3 regions of the Actinosynnema sp. NPDC050436 genome follow, and region 2 is predicted to be linked to each of the others. Evidence: riboswitches for the same ligand, from Rfam matches in the RefSeq annotation. Region 2 holds a riboswitch; each other region holds the start of a gene.
What was found. A riboswitch is a leader RNA that binds a small molecule or an ion and turns the genes downstream of it on or off. The one in region 2 is predicted to bind cobalamin.
Positions count from the first base shown of each region.

Region 1 (3,268 bases), on a different contig from region 2:
GTGCACGCGCTGGTCGCGCACACCAAGGCGACGTCGGCGAACGAGCGGCCGGGGACGGTCGCGGGCCAGGCGCTCGAACCGCTCCTGGGGCCGGTGCCGGAGGACGCGGGCTCGTACTACGTGCGGGTGGCCGACCCGGTCGCGCTGCTGGACCGCCTGCGGCCGGTGTTCGGCAGGCGGCTGGCCGCCTCGGCGTTCGCGGACGCGGAGGGCGAGGCCGTCGTGTCCTTCTACCGCCGGCACGTGCGCCTGCCGTACCGGGCCGGCGAGGTGGGGCCGGTCGTGGCCGGAGGGGTGATGCAGGCGCCGTATGCGGCGGGCGGGGCCGGGGTGGCGCCGGACCTGCTGGAGTCGCTGCTGTTCGGCCCGCTCGGCCTGCGCGGGCTGACCGCCCGCTTCGCCGACGTCTACCCGGGGCCGAACGCGGACCTCATGCACACCCTCTTCCCACCGGTCACGAGCGACATCACGACCTTCTACATCCCGTAACGGGCTACCTCCCGTAGCGGGCCGGCGGCCGGGCAGACTGATCGCGTGTCCGACTACGAACCGGTGCTCTCCACCCTGCGGCGCGTCCGAGGTATCAGCCCGTTCTTCGCGCTGGACGTCGGTCGCCCGACCGCCGCCGACGGTGCCGGCTGGCGGTCGGGTGCCGAACTGGTCGACGGGCGGGCGCTGCCGGACGCGCTGTCGGCCATCGGTGAGCGGTACCGGACCGGGGAGGCGCGGGTCGCGGCGTCCTTGTTCTTCCTCGGGTACTCCGCGCGGCTGCTGTGCCCGACGGTCGCCGCGCACGCCGTGGGCGGGGTCGTGCCCGACATCCGGCCCGGGAACGTGTGGTGGCGCTTCGGGGCGGACGGGATGCGGGTTCGGATCGGCGAACCCGTCGCGGGGGTGTCGATCTCCGAGTCGTTGGAGCCGGTGGTGGCGGCGATCCGGGACGTGGTGCCGGTGGCGCGCGGGCTGCTGTGGGGCAACGCGGCGTCGTCCATCGCCGGGGCGCTGCGGACGGTGGGCCACAGCGGCACCGCGTCCACCGAGGAGTGCGTGGTGCTGGGCGAACGCCTGCTGGACGCACCCGGGCTGCGGGGCTCCGGCGACTTCGTGCCGTTCCCCGGCGAGGTCGCCTTCCGGCGGCGGAGCTGCTGCCTGTACTACCGCCTCGACGGCGGCGGGACCTGTGGCGACTGCCCGCTCCCGCCCCGCCAGACCTGATGGGACGACCTCGCGGACCGTCTGCGCGGAGTACGACAACTCGTCTGGTCGGTTGTGCCCGGACGCGCCGGACATCTACGGTTCCACAGCCGCAGTGGACGGGAAGCCGGTGGGAATCCGGCGCGGTCCTCGCCACTGTGACCGGGGAGCCAACCCGCCGAGAACGTCACTGGTCGCACGGTGCGGCTGGGAAGACGCGGGGACGGTGTCGATCCGGGAGTCAGGAGACCGGCTGCGGCGCGAGTTGTTGTTGACCTTCCACGAGGTATGGAGGAGGCCGTCTTGACGAGCCCCGCGCACTCCCTGTCCATCCCCATCCCCAAGTGGGCCTACGCCGTCGCCCTGGTCGCGCTGATGGTGACCTGGCTGGTCCTCCAGGAGAACGGCATCGCGCTCGGTCACGCCGCCGAGTCGCTGCACGAGTTCTTCCACGACGGGCGCCACGCGCTCGGCGTCCCGTGCCACTAGGGCCGACCGTGGACACCTACAAGAACGTGCTGCTGCGCGGCGTCGGTGCGGGTGGCGTCGCCGGGCTGCTGGCGGGCCTGGTCGGCCTCGTCGTGGTCGAGGTGCCGATCCGGGCCGCGCTGGCCGTCGAGGAGGCCCGCGCCGCCACCGAACCGGTGGAGCCTGGCGGGCACGACCACGGCGAGATGTTCGGCCGGGGCACCCAGATGCTGGGCGGCGTGCTCGCGGCGGTGATCGTCGGGTTGGCGGTCGGCGCGCTGTTCGCCACCGCCTACGCCGGGTCGCGGCGCTGGTTCGCGGGCCGGCCGCCGTTCACCCGGAGCGTGACGCTCTCGGCGGCGGTGTTCGGGGCGGCGGCGCTGCTGCCGGCCGTCAAGTACCCGGCCAACCCGCCGGCGGTGGGCGACCCGGAGACGGTCGACTACCGGACGGTGCTCTACCTCGGGGTCGTCGCGGCCGGTCTGCTGGTGGTGTTCGGCGCGAGCTTCCTGGCGTCCCGGCTGGGGCACCTGAGCGGCCCGGTCCGGTCCACGGTGGTCGGGGTGGCCGTGGTGGTCGCGGTCGCGGTCGTCCTGCTGGTCTTCCCCGCACCGCCGGACGCGGTGCCCGCCGACATGCCGAGCGACGTGCTGTGGGAGTTCCGCCTCGCGTCGCTCGCCGAGACGGCCACCCTGTGGCTGGGCCTCGGCGTCGTGTTCGGCCTGCTGGTCGACCCGGCGGTCCGGCGCGGCGGCAGGAAGGCCCGGACGGCGGCCGTCGCCTGATCGCGCCCGTGCCCGGTCCGGCTCCCACCGGACCGGGCACGGCTCGATCGAGCCCGGCCCGATCAGGCGCGGAGGGCGCCGAGGACGGCCAGGTCGACCCCGACCAGCGAGTCGCGGAAGACCCGGCGCTCCCCTGGCGGCACCGGGACGTCGCACGGCACGACCAGCACCGTGCACCCCGCCGCCACCGCCGACCTCACGCCGGTCGGCGAGTCCTCGACCGCCACGCACGCCGCCGCGTCCACGCCGAGCAGGGTCGCGGCTTTGAGGTACGGGTCCGGGAGGGGCTTGTTGCGGCCCTCCACCTCGTCACCGCACACCGTCACGTCGAACAGGTCCCGGCCGATGGTGTCCAGCGCGACCTCCGTCAGCGCGCGTTCGGTCGAGGTCACCAGTGCCATCGGCACGCCGGTCTCCCGCACCGCGCGCAGCGCCTCCCGCGCCCCCGGGCGCCACGGCAGGCCGGCCCGGAACACCTCTTCGGTGCGCCGCATGATCCAGGCCGCGCCGTCGGCCGTCTCCTCCTCGGTGGGCGTCAGGCCGACCTCGGCGAACAGCAGTGCCATCGTCGTCGGCACGTTGGACCCGACCATGGCCTGCCGGGTCTCCAACGACAGCGTGCCGCCCATCTTCTCCGCGAACTCGTACAGCGGGACGTCCCACAGCTTCTCCGAGTCCAGCAGCGTGCCGTCCATGTCCCACAGCACCGCTTCGACGCTCACCTCTGGGTCCCCTCCACTCCCTCACCGGCCGGACGTCCCGCCCGGACCGGTCCACGACGCCCACCCTCGCCGGTGCGCGCAGGCCACACTGTGCCTGAC
Region 1 covers NZ_JBFAJV010000004.1:281,573-284,840, forward strand. Annotated here, with positions in the region: gene AB0I60_RS13690 (GNAT family N-acetyltransferase) at 1-489, shown strand, start outside; gene AB0I60_RS13695 ((2Fe-2S)-binding protein) at 535-1,215, shown strand; cobalamin riboswitch at 1,277-1,467, shown strand; gene AB0I60_RS13700 (CbtB-domain containing protein) at 1,498-1,683, shown strand; gene AB0I60_RS13705 (CbtA family protein) at 1,692-2,447, shown strand; gene AB0I60_RS13710 (HAD family phosphatase) at 2,510-3,169, opposite strand.
Region 1: linked by a shared signal. The riboswitch ahead of AB0I60_RS13700 (CbtB-domain containing protein) and the one ahead of AB0I60_RS02340 (hypothetical protein) in region 2 are both predicted to bind cobalamin.

Region 2 (3,268 bases):
ACGTCGACCGCCTGCTCGGCCTGCGGCGTGCCGGGAACTGCGACGGTCGCCGCGATGGCCCACGCCTGCCGCCGCGCTGAGTGGTCGGTGTCGGCGAGCGACCCGGTGTCGGTGAACCGGCCGTCGTCGCCGCGAAGGGCAGCCAGGTCCTCGGCCAGCCGGTTGACGATCACGGGTAGGTCGAGCGGGGCTTGGTCGTCGGCTTGGTCGAAGCGGGCGATCAGCGTCAGCTTCGCCAGCGGTTCGGCGTACGCGGCACCGCCGGCCTCGTAGGGCTTGCCGTGGGCGTAGGCGTCGATCGACTCCGGGCGCAGCAGGAACCGCGTGGCGCGCTCGACCGCCTCGCCCTGCTCGCCCAGCGTGCGCAGCGCCAGCACCAGGTCGGCGGTGGCGTCGTAGTCGGTGAAGGTCGAGCCGTCCTGGGTGACCTCGACGTGGTCCCCGCCGACCAGTGCGCCCGCCAGGTACGCGCCGAGCCGGCCGGCCGGGGTCGCCGTGCCGGGCGGGGGTGGGGGTGCCTCCGGCGTGACCACGGCGCGGACACCCCGGCCCGGTGGTGGCGCGGGGTTGCCCTGCCGCACGGTGGGCGCATCCGATTCCGGCCCGGCGGTGCGCGGTGTCCGCTCCGGCTCGGGTTCCGGCTGGGGCGTCGGATCGCCGGGTGGGACGCGGCCCTCGGCCAGGGCGAAGAACCCGACCTGGGACAGGCCCAGCGACGCCTGCGCCCCGGCCCGGATCCAGGTGTCCGTGCCGGCGATCCCGCCGGTGCGGGCCTGCTGGTACTGCTCGGGGTTGTAGGCGATCGCGCCGATGTCGTCGACCAGCGGGGTCTCCGCGTCCGCCGGGGTGGCCTGGGACGCCTTGAGGTACGCGAGACCGTCGGTCACCTCGGCCTCCGCACCACCGGCCTCGGCCAGCGCCTGCACGACCAGGCCGGTGCTGTTGGTGTTGGGCGCTTCGGTGCTCACGCCGCCGCCCCAGCCGCCGTTCTCGTCCTGCTCGCCCTTGAGCCAGGTCACGGCTCGGTCGATCGGGCCGTCCAGACCGCGGTAACCGGCCTTGCGGGCGGCCAGCATGGCGGACAGGGCCAGCCCGGTGGTGTCGCGGTCGGGCGCGGACTTGCCGAACTCCTTGCCCTCGTCGCAGGTCGAGATCTTCATCCCGGTGGAGGTGACGTGGTCGCCGGTCTCGGTGGTCGGGATGTACTCGAAGAAGATCCGGAAGAAGCCCTCCGAGCACTGCTGGGAGACCATCTTGTCGATGGCCATGGCGTCGTTGCTGCCCGCCGCGGCCAGCCCGATCACTGCCAGCGCCTGGCCGAACATGTTGGCGTTGTTGCTGACGATGTCGTTGAACTCGGGTTTCTTGGAGTAGTCGCTGACCCGTCCGATGTCCGGGCCGGAGCGGCGGATGGCGCGCTCGGTCTCGACCACCATGTCGTAGCCGTCGAAGTTCCTCGGGTTGCGGCCGGAGACCTCGGCGGCGACCAGCACCTTCGCCGCCGCCCCGCCGACGATGATCGCGTCGAAGCCCTGGTCGGGGACCAGGCCGTCCCACGTGAAGTAGTCGCTGGCGTGGCCCTGGTCGTCGAGGTAGGACACGATCGGCGCGGCCAGCGCGGCGTCGCCCGAGGCGTGCATGGCGAACAGCGCGTCGATCATGAGCCCGTGGTCGGGCAGAGCGCCGCCCAGCGGGTTGTCGTAGGTGCCCTCGGCCGACAACTGGCGCGCGAGCCAGTGGGAGTTGGCGCTCGCCGCCGGCCGGTCCCGGGCGAGCGCTACGCCGGACGTGGCGACGAGGCCGAGCAGCAGCACGGCGGACAGCGCGGCGAACGACCGGGTGAGCCTGCGGGCCTTCCCGTCGTCGCCTGCGCGAAGGACGGATCGACACCGCATGTCGAACGTCACCCCTGTAGTTCGCGACAGTGGTTGGTCAGGTCATCCGCCCGGGTGTTGACCCGACTCGTCGCCTCACGGCGACCCACGGTTGCGCGACAGTGCCGGATTTCGACCGGCTTCCTCACACAGGGCGGCGTATGGAGTTGTGGAGCGTGGCGAGATTAACACCGTTTTCACCCGATCGGACACCACCGGCCGGGCTATCCGGAGTGCCGTGCGTTACTTCACGACGGCGCGGGTGGCCAGCAGGTCCAAGACCGATCGACGGACGGCGCACTCGTCGTCCGCGGTGGCGGCGACCGCCTCGGCCACCGCGTCGAGCAGGCTCTCCGCGCTCGTCAGCCGTGCCTTGAGCCGGTGGATCTGGGCCGATTGGGCGCCGGCCTGTCGACGCGAGGTGCTGAGCTGCTCATAGACCGCGGCGTCGAGCAGGACGGCGTCGATGCCGTTGACCCGCATTCGGCGTGGTTCGGGAAGCCTGGCCAACGGAGAGCCCTTTCGCGATGCCCGACCTGGACGAAGGTTGTCGGAAGCGACACGGTCGGTCACGCAACGATAGCCGCGCGGGCTATCCGTCGTGCGAGGAACCGTCCATCGCGCGTGGCCCCGCCCCCAGCCGGGACGGCAGTGCGGACAGCACTCCGCGCAACGCCGCGTCCACGTGCCCGCGAGTCTCCCTCGCCGCCGCCTCCTCGTCCCCGTCCGCCACGGCACGGCAGATGGCGGCATGCTCCTCCGCACTGCGCGCCAGCCTCTCCGGGTCACGCCGAGCGAGCTGCCGCAACCGCCGCAGCTGCCCCCGGACCGCGCGCAACGCGTCGACCATGTGCGGATTGCCCAGCGTCGCGTCCACCGCCCGGTCCAACTCCGCCACCAGGACGTAGTACCTGTCCTGATCAAGTGGAGCCGCAGTCGCGAAGCGCTCGTGCAACCGCTCGAACTCGGAGCGCTCGGGCTGCCGGGCGCACAGCCGCGCGGCGTGCGTCTCCAACGCCTCTCGCAACTGGAACAGGTGGACCACGTCGGTCAGTCCCACCTCCGTCACGAACGCCCCGCGCCCCGGCACGACCCGCGCCAGGTTCTCGCGCGCCAAGCGCTGGACGGCCTCTCGCAGAGGTGTGCGCGACACCCCGAGCCGTGCGGCGAGCGTGAGTTCGTTGAGGTGGGTCCCCGGCGACAGCTCCCAGCGCACGATCTCCTCGCGCAACGCTTCGTACGCCTTGTCGGCCTGCCCCACGCGACGCATCCATTCAGTCGACACGCTGTATACCGTCAGTATGCCAAACGGTGGCGGCTGGTGCTGCCGTCGAAGGCGGTGAACTGGTGCTGCTCCCTTCCTTCCCGGACCGCTCCCTCGCCGATGACGCCGA
Region 2 covers NZ_JBFAJV010000001.1:563,257-566,524, reverse strand. Annotated here, with positions in the region: gene AB0I60_RS02340 (hypothetical protein) at 1-1,895, opposite strand, end outside; adenosylcobalamin (AdoCbl) riboswitch at 1,900-2,045, opposite strand; gene AB0I60_RS02335 (hypothetical protein) at 2,118-2,357, opposite strand; gene AB0I60_RS02330 (GntR family transcriptional regulator) at 2,467-3,159, opposite strand.

Region 3 (3,268 bases), on a different contig from region 2:
GCAGCAGGCCGTCGGCGAGCGGGGTGCGCCCGCCGGTGCGCAACTGCCGGAGCCGGGCCGCCGCCGCGTCCACCGAGGTGGTCGGAGGCAGGGCGGTCTCCGCGCCGGCGCCCCGGAAGGTGATCACGCCGACCTTGTCCCGGCGCTGGTAGGCGTCGCGCAGCAGGGAGATCACCGCGCCGCTGACCGCCGACATGCGCTGCCGCGCGGCCATCGAGCCGGAGGCGTCGACCACGAACAGCACCAGGTTGCCCTCCTTGCCCTCCCGGACCGCTCGTCGCAGGTCGGTGCCGCGCAGCACCAGGCCGGGCCCGCTGCGGCCCCGGGCGGCCTGGAACGGGGCCGCCGCGCCGAGCGTGCCCACCAGGTGCAGCCCCGATCCGTCCACAGTGGACGCCCGGACCACCCGCCCGGTCCGGGCGCGGGCGCGGGAGCGCCTGCCGGGCGCACCCTCGCCGACGCCGGGCACCTGGAGCAGCCGGGCCTTGAACGACGGCGCGGGCGTGTGCGGGCGGTCGCCGGACGAGCCGCCCGGCCGCTGCGGCGGACCGTCCGGAGTGGACTCGGCGGGCGGTTCGGCGGTGTCCGGCGGCAGCCCGCCGTCCGGGCCGTCCGGGTCGTCGTCCGGGTCATCCGGGCTGTCGGGGTCGTCCGGGCTGTCGTCGGGGTCGTCGGCGGCGTGCTCGGCGCCCTGCCGCATCGCGTCTTCGAGCTGCTGCTCCTCCAGGCCGGGCTCGTCGAACGGGTCGCGGCGCTTGCGGTGCGGCAGCGCCAGCCGGACGGCGGCCTCCACGTCCTGCTCCGCGACCTCGGCCACCCCGCGCCACGCGGCGTGCGCGACGGCCGTCCGGGCGACCACCAGGTCCGCGCGCATCCCGTCGACCTCGAACGCGGCGCAGATGCCGGCGATCCGGCGCACCTCGGCGTCGGGCAGCACGACGGCGGGCAGCCGGTCGCGGGCCGCCACGATCCGGTCGGCCAGCGCGGCGTCCTCGTCGGCCCAGCGTGCCGCGAAGCCGCCGGGGTCCGCCTCGTAGGCCAGCCGGCGGCGGATCACCTCGGTCCGGGTGGCCACGTCCCGCGCCGCCCGCACGGACACCGTGAGGCCGAAGCGGTCCAGCAACTGGGGCCGCAGCTCGCCCTCCTCCGGGTTCATGGTCCCGACCAGGAGGAACGACGCGGCGTGCGACACGGACACGCCTTCGCGCTCGACGTGCGCGCGGCCCATCGCGGCGGCGTCGAGCAGCAGGTCCACCAGGTGGTCGTGCAGGAGGTTGACCTCGTCCACGTAGAGCACGCCCCGGTGCGCGGCGGCCAGCAGGCCGGGCTGGTAGGCCCGCACGCCCTCGGTCAGCGCGCGCTCCAGGTCCAGCGAGCCGATCAGCCGGTCCTCGGTCGCGCCGACCGGCAGCTCCACCAGGCGCGCGGTGCGGCGTTCGGCCGGACCGCCGTCGTGCGGGCCGTCCGGGCAGTCGGCGACCGCCGCCGGGTCGCAGCCGAAGCGGCAGGCCGCGACGACGTCCAGGGCGGGCAGCAGCGCGGCCAAGGCGCGGACCACGGTCGACTTCGCGGTCCCCTTCTCACCTCGGACGAGCACGCCGCCGATACCGGGGTGCACGGCGTTGAGCAGCAGCGCCGTGCGGAGGTCGTCGTGGCCGACGACGGCGGAAAAGGGGAAACGCGCGCCCATGCGGCGGTGTCCTTCCTCGGGTGTCCACGCCCGTGTCCGGTCTCGTGAGATCGGGGCCGAGTTCCTGACTCCCGGATCCACGCGCCCGGTCACAGTGGCGGGACCGCGCCGGATTCGCACCGGCTTCCTCGCGCACCCCTACAGCCCCGGCATCGTCGCACTTCGGCCGACCGGCTCCAAGCCCCCGGCGGGCTCCGGCCGGGCGAGCGCCGTCACACCCGATCGGACCTGGTCGGACGGCGGACCCGCGCTCCGGGGCGGTGCACGGGACCCGGTCGACCGGCCCTCGCCGGGGACCTGACCTGCGCAGTCGCGTCCCCGGACCGGTCACGGACCCGGCGCGACCACTACGGGTTCCCGGGGCGCGGGCACCGGGGAACCGGGCCGCCGAGGGCCCCGGCGGACGTGATCACCCTCTCGTCGGCGAGCCCACGAGCCCCGCGCCCGGAGCGGCCACCCGGCCGGCACCGCCCAGCTCGACCCGCACGCTGAGCGGCGCGCGGAACGACAGCAGCCCCAGCATCGGCGGCGGCTCGGCGGAGGCCAGGCGCAGGTCCGGGAAGCGCTCGCGGGTCTCCCGCAGCACCACCTCCGCCTCCAGCCTGGCCAGCCCCGCGCCCAGGCAGAAGTGCCGGCCGTACCCGAAGGCGAGGTGCTTGCGCGCGTTCGGCCGGGCCGGGCACAGCCGCTCCGGCTCGGCGAACACCTCCGGGTCCGAGCCGCTGCCCGCGAGCATCAGCAGCAACTGCGCGCCCGCCGGGACGTCCACGCCGGAGATCGTCACCGGCTCGGCCGCGACCCGCCGCCACGTGCTGACCGGCGGGTCGCGGCGCAGCACCTCCTCCACCACCCACCCCGCCGTCCCCGGCTCGGCCAGCCGCGACCACAGGCCGTCCTGCCGCAGCACCGCGTCGAACAGCGCGCCGAGGAGCTGGGTGGTGGTCTCCTGGCCGGCGATCAGCAGGAAGTAGCACAGGCCGGCGGCCTCCCGGACCGGCACGTCCCGCAGCGCGCCGAACAGGTCGTCGCCCCGGGCCGCCCGGAGGCGCCCGGTCAGCCACCGGTGGAACTCGGCGGTCGGCCCGGCCAGCTCGTGCTGGCGCTCCGGCGACGGGGTGCCCCAGAACAGCTCCAGCGACGCCGTGCTCCACCGCTTCAGCAGCCCGACGTCCACCCCGTCGATCCCCATCACCTCCAGCAGCACGACCGCCGGCAGGTCGCGGGCCAGCGCGGCGTGCAGGTCGGCGACCGGGCCCGTCAGCCGGTCGAGCCGTTCCCGGGCCAGTTCGGCGATCCGGGGCCCCATCGCGCGCACCCGGTCCGGGGTGAGGAACCGGGCGACGAGCCGGCGCAGCCCGGCGTGGGTGCCGGTGCCGTTGTTGGCCAGCGTCGGCGGCAGCGAGAAGCCCGCGCGGGCCAGCACCCGCAGCACCGGGCGCGGCACGGCGGTGACGGCGGTGAGCGCGTTGTCCGGGTGGAAGCGCTTCGGGTCGGCCAGCACCGCCCGCACGTCGTCGTACCGGCTGACCAGCCACAACCCGGTGGCCGGATCCCGGTGCACCGGCGCGGTCGCGCGCA
Region 3 covers NZ_JBFAJV010000028.1:21,188-24,455, reverse strand. Annotated here, with positions in the region: gene AB0I60_RS36460 (putative cobaltochelatase) at 1-1,690, opposite strand, end outside; cobalamin riboswitch at 1,727-1,854, opposite strand; gene AB0I60_RS36455 (cytochrome P450) at 2,100-3,268, opposite strand, start outside.
Region 3: linked by a shared signal. The riboswitch ahead of AB0I60_RS36460 (putative cobaltochelatase) and the one ahead of AB0I60_RS02340 (hypothetical protein) in region 2 are both predicted to bind cobalamin.